DNA from 2 places in the uncultured Romboutsia sp. genome. Region 2 is predicted to be linked to the other one. Evidence: a T-box and tRNA genes for the amino acid it is inferred to sense, from the RefSeq annotation. Region 2 holds a T-box; the other holds one or more tRNA genes.
The links. The T-box of region 2 lies ahead of metG (methionine--tRNA ligase). A T-box ahead of a tRNA ligase gene usually reads a tRNA of that ligase, here a tRNA-Met.
Positions count from the first base shown of each region.

Region 1: it encodes a tRNA-Met, which carries the amino acid that the T-box ahead of metG (methionine--tRNA ligase) is inferred to sense. The anticodon was not compared.

Region 1 is NZ_CATXCO010000043.1:8,239-11,461, reverse strand. It holds gene Q5F54_RS04885 (phosphoenolpyruvate carboxykinase (ATP)) at 270-1,799, shown strand; tRNA gene Q5F54_RS04880 (tRNA-Met) at 2,119-2,194, shown strand; gene Q5F54_RS04875 (nitroreductase family protein) at 2,401-2,910, shown strand; gene Q5F54_RS04870 (Crp/Fnr family transcriptional regulator) at 2,921-3,223, shown strand, end outside.
Region 2 is NZ_CATXCO010000009.1:8,383-11,605, reverse strand. It holds gene metG (methionine--tRNA ligase) at 1-1,286, opposite strand, end outside; T-box leader at 1,319-1,596, opposite strand; gene Q5F54_RS01670 (spore maturation protein) at 1,746-2,267, opposite strand; gene Q5F54_RS01665 (nucleoside recognition domain-containing protein) at 2,267-2,842, opposite strand; gene Q5F54_RS01660 (nicotinate phosphoribosyltransferase) at 2,970-3,223, shown strand, end outside.

The DNA of each region.
Region 1 (3,223 bases), on a different contig from region 2:
TCAATAGCTATTTTACCACTTTCGTGAATGTTAAAAATCATTGTGTCACACCCTTTCAAAATGATTAAACTTATTTTACCCACAAGTTTTTTTAATACACTAAAATATATGGACAACTCAAAATTAAAAAAATAAAAATATTACAGGCTCAAATATTAAATTCATACGTATACTATATTAAAACACGACATAGATTTAAATGCACATATATTTAATACGTACTTACTTATTCATAAATACGATATCTAAAATAGAGAGGGGAATATACAATGCATGAATTAAAAAATTTTAACGATCAATTATTTAAAAATGTAATATCAAATCCTACAGAACAAGAATTAAGAAACTTAGCAAAACCAATGGAAAAAACAACTGAATTTAACAGTGCAAGTTATGTAACTGAAGTTAGAAATAGAAGTGCTAAAAATACTTATATAGTTGATGAGATAGAAGTTGGTGTTGACCAAAAGGAAATAAGTCAAGAAGATGCAGATAAAATATTACAAAAAGTTCTTGAATATGTAAAAGATAAAGATGTAATAAGAGTAGATCGTCAAATGGGTATGGGAGATAAGTTTTCATATAATTGTAGATTATATATATCTAAAGAATACGCTAGAATAGCATATATGTGGAATAACACATTACAACCATCATCAAATCCTGAAAATCCAGATCTTTTAAGTATATATATCCCTGAATGGCCAGAAAGAATAATGATAGCTTATCCTGAAACAGGATTAACTTTAATATTAGGAAGTGACTATTTTGGTGAAGCTAAGAAATCTTTCTTAAGAATGGCTATGTATAAAGTTAAAGAAGAAGGAGGACTTGGATTCCATGCAGGAAGTAAATTACTAAGAGTTTATGATAAAAATCATGAATTAAAAGACGTTGGATTTATAATGTTTGGCCTTAGTGGAACAGGAAAAACAACTTTAACTATACATGACCATGGTTTAACTGGTGAAGAAAAATCTATCGTTAGACAAGATGATGTTATATTTATGGACGAAAATGGATATTGTGTAGGAACAGAAACTGGATTCTTTATAAAAACTGAAGGACTAAATCCAGAACAACAAGGTGTATTATATAAAGCAGCTACAACAGATAGAGCGATCCTTGAGAATGTAAAAGTTTATGATGATGGAAAAGTTGATTTTGATGATGTAAGCTTAACTTCGAATGGTAGAGGTATAATATTAAGAAGTGAAGTACCAAATACTGATGATACTATAGACTTAGAAAAAGCAAATAAAATAATATTTATAACTAGAAGAAATGATATAGTACCTCCAGTAGTTAAATTAAATCCAGATCAAGCTTTAGAAGCATTTATGTTAGGTGAATCTATAGAAACTTCAGCAGGAGATCCAACAAAAGCTGGTCAATCAAAAAGATGTGTCGGAACTAATCCATTTATAATGGGACCTGAAATAGAAGAGGGATTAAGACTTAAAGAAATACTACAAAACAATCCTGATATGGAATGTTATATATTAAATACAGGTAGTGTTGGCGCTAAAGGTGACTTTAAAGGTGAAAAATTAAGTATAAAAGTATCAACAACTATAATGAAAGAAATAGCAAGAGATACTATTAATTGGGTAGAAGATGAAGAATGGGGATATGAAGTGCCAGTACAAGTTAATGGTATAGATATAGAAAAATATAACCCAAGAAATTACTATACAGAAGAGGAATACAAGGTTTTAGCATCTAGATTAAAAGCTGAAAGAAAAGCTTGGTTAGCAAAATATGAATTAGCACAATCAACAAGATCAGAATCAAAATAGGCCATTACTGAAAATTTCGTCTCTTGGTTTTTATAACCAAGGGACATTTTGAGCAACGGATGTGACCGAAGCGGTAGCGAGTGTCATATCGTTGGCGACATGAGCGTAGCGAATTTTTTATATATTAAACTATATTTAATATAATTTTAAGTACTAAACAGTTTTTAGATAAGATATTATAATTAATGTATTCTGAAAATAAAACTAAATTAATATGAGTAGTTAAAATTATTAAAAAGAATATAAAAAATATGAATATTTTTAATGTAGTTGATATATAATATATTAAAGATAGTATTAAATATATTATATATTACATCGCGGAGTGGAGCAGTTGGCAGCTCGTTGGGCTCATAACCCAAAGGTCGCAGGTTCGAGTCCTGCCTCCGCAACCAATTACAAGCATATAACTCTTATATCTTTTGGTATAAGAGTTTTTTTATATTAAGAATAAAATTATAAATAAAAATACTTTAAATGTGATATATATTACACTTATAAAAATTAGCTAAACATATATTGGCAAAAAAATACAAAATTTGATAAAATGAAAATTGAATATGGTATTAACTATGCAAATGTATATAATTTGGAGGATGTTATGTTAGAAGCTATAAAAATAAGAAGATCAATAAGAGCTTATATAAATAAAAAAGTGGAAGAAGAAAAAATAGAAGAAATTCTAAGAGCAGCAATGCAAGCACCATCATCTAAAGGTGCATGTCCATGGGAATTTGTAGTTGTAGATGATAATGAAGTTTTAGAAAAATTATCAAAGTGTCAACATAGAGCAAGACATATAAAATATGCAAATATTTGTATAGTAGTATTAGGAAACAAAGATAAATTTATAAAACCTGGTAAGTGGATACAAGATTTAGGTGCAAGTACTCAAAATTTAATGTTAGAAGCAACTAATCAAGGTTTAGCATCTTGCTGGGTAGGAGTATTTCCAAAGAATAAAGTAGTTAACAAAGTAAGAGAAACTTTAAATTTACCTGAAAAGTTAGTGCCATATGCAATAGTACCTATAGGATATAGTGAAGAAGAAAATGTATTTATAGATAGATTTGATAAATCTAAAATACATAGAAATTTATATAAAAAGTAAAGGTGTACATATGAACAATATAGAGGTATTTAAGGATATAAAAGAAAGTAGTAAAATAGAGCTAAAAAAAATCCTTAAAGAAAGACAGCTTGCTAGAAAAGAAATATTATTTAATGAAAGAGATATAGTTGATAAAGTATATTTTTTAAAAACTGGAAAGATATCAATTTTTAAGATGAATGAAAATGGAGAAAGAAAAGTAATATTCATACTTAGAAATGGTGAAATGATAAATGAAGTAAGTTTTGATAAATCAAAAACTACTACAGTTTCTTGTGAAGCTTTTGAAAAGTCTATAATATTTGAATGTAGA
Region 2 (3,223 bases):
GTTCTTCTTATTAACTTCCAAGCAGATTCTAAAGCTTCATTAAATTGAAGTTTGTTCATCTCTATTTCAAAGTTTTCTACTGATAATTTAGCAGTTTCTTTTAAACTTTCATCAAATGCAGTAGCTACATTTGCCATTGGTATTATACCATCATTGTATTTTTCAACCATAGAAACAGTTCTACTTACTAAGTTTCCTAAGTCATTAGCAAGGTCTGAGTTAAGTCTTGTTACAAAGTTTCTATGAGTGTAGTTTCCATCTTGTCCAAATGCAAATTCTCTTAATAAGAAATATTTTAATGCATCTACTCCGTATCTTTCTATCATTTGCTCAGGGTAAACTATATTTCCTTTTGATTTACTCATCTTATCATTATCGAATAATATCCAACCATGTCCGTATACTTGTGTTGGCACTTCTTCACCTAATGCCATAAGTATTGCAGGCCATATTATAGTGTGGAATCTCATTATTTCTTTACCTACTATATGAACGTTAGCTGGCCAGAATTTCTTATAATCAGCATCATTTTCACTCATATATCCTAAAGCTGTTATGTAGTTACATAATGCATCTACCCAAACATATATAACGTGTTTTTCGTCAAATGGTACTTTTATACCCCAGTCGAAAGTAGTTCTAGTTACACATAAATCTTCTAATCCTTTATCTAAGAAGTTTGCAACCATTTCGTTCTTTCTTGATACTGGGAAGCAGAAGTTAGGATCAGCAAATAATTCTCTTAATCTATCTTCATATTTAGATAATTTAAAGAAATAAGCTTCTTCTTTAGCTATGTATGTATCTCTTCCGCAGTCTGGACATTTATTTCCTTCTAATAATTGAGATTCAGTCCAGAAACTTTCACATGGAGTACAATATCTTCCTTCATATGAACCTTTGTATATATCACCTTGCTCATATAACTTAGTGAATATTTTTTGTATTATAACTTTATGTCTATCTTGAGTAGTTCTTATAAAATCATCATATGATATATCCATAGTATTCCATAATTTCTTTATATCAGCTATCATTCCATCTAGGTATTCTATTTCTGTCATACCTTTTTCTCTAGCAGTCTTTTGTATTTTTTCTCCGTGCTCATCAGTTCCTGTTAAGAATTTTACATCGTATCCACAGAAACGCTTGAATCTTGCTATTGCATCTGCTGCAACAGTTGTATAAGTATGCCCTATATGTAAGTTACCACTTGGGTAATATATAGGAGTTGTTACATAAAAACTTGGTTTTGTCATTGTTTTTTCCTCCTCATATGTAGAAATTAATATTAAAAAACTCGCCTCCTATGAACATGCATAGGGGCGAGATTATTCGCGGTACCACCCTAATTTATCTAAATTTTATTATATGCTTATTATTAATTTCTTTTAAAATTAATTTTTATAATGTCTATAATTTAGATATCTTAACAGACTATAACGGGTCCAATCGTTTTATCTTAAAGATAGGTAATCTATCATTCGGATAAAAAGCTCCGAGGCCATCTTCAATAATTCCTTTAACGCTAGCTTTCACCTATCCTAGCTCTCTGTAGAAAAAGTTATTACTTACTCTTCTCTTCTTAGCTTTGTACATTTGTATATTTTACTATAATAATATATTTTATACATATTATTATAACTTAATTTTTTAATATCTTAAAATTAATTATAAAAAATTTAAAATTCTATGTAAATAGTTTTTTCTATTTCAATATGTAATTATATCATACTCTAATTCCATTACACAAACATTATATAGCATATAAATACAGATGCTATAACTCCTACAATATGACTTATCATAGCACATGTTAATGTGTGCCTAGTATTTTTTATTTTTAAGCTACCGTAATAAATTGCCATAGTATAAAATATTGTTTCAGATGCACCAACTATCGTAGCCCCCATTCTTTCAATAATAGTATCCACTCCCACTCGTTGTGCAAGCTCAGTATACATACCCAAAGCACCACTACCAGATAATGGCTTAACTATAATCAATCCTATTAATTCCTTTGGTATACTCATTAGATTCGCTATAGGCTTAAATATAAATTCAAGAGCTTCTATACCCCCACCTGTTTTAAATACTCCTATAGCTAAAAATATTCCTATTATGTACGGCGTTATTGACCATGCTGATTTTAATCCATCAACTGCGCCTTTTACAAAACTATCATATATATCTATGTTTTTAGACTTTCCGTAAATAACTATGTAAAGTATTATAAGTGGTACTAATATATTAGAAAATAACTCCATTATCTATTCCTCCCTTGCAAAAGCTTACAAGATATCACGGCTATTATAGTAGACATTGTTGTAGCAAATAATGTTGTAAGTATAATATCACTTGGAGTTTGAGCTCCCATATCTAACCTAATTTTAAGCATTGTAAATGGTATTATCTGAATTGAAGATATATTTATAACTAAAAACATAATCATATCATTAGTAGCTGTATCTTTTTTATTATTTAGAGTCTGTAATTCTTCCATTGCTTTGAGTCCAAATGCTGTTGCACCATTACCTGCCCCAACCATATTAAGTGCCATATTCATAACCATGTAAGACATTGCCTTGTGCCCCTTAGGTATCGACGGAAATAATCTTCTCATTATAGGATTTAGCTTTTTTCCTATCTTATCTATTAATCCTGAATCTTTAGCTATATTCATTATTCCCATCCAAAGAGCCATTACTCCAGCTAAACTTATTGCAAACTCTACACCTCTTGAAGCTTCATTTAATATAACTTTATTTAATTCCCCTAAGTTATTAGTTATTATACTTCCTACTATTCCTATAGAAATCATGTAAAACCAGATTTTTCCCATTGAAATCCCCCCTTCTTAATAATTTTATGAAGCTTGTGTTCTACTTTATACTTGAAACTTCTACTATATTATGTTTTAGTATAATTATGGGGTTTTTTATAATTTTTTAACATTAAGGAGAGATACAATGAGAAATTTAACACTTCTTACGGACTTATATCAGCTTACAATGTTAAACGGATATTTTGAAAAAAACATTCATGAGGATATGGTTATCTTTGATATGTTCTTTAGAAAAAATGCGTGTAATGGCGGATATACTATCGTTTGTGGTATAGAACAATTTGTGGAGTATATAAATAACATTCATTTTTCAGAAGATGATTTAGCTTATTTAAAAAGTTTAAACCTATTTTCTGATAAATTCTTAACATTTTTAAA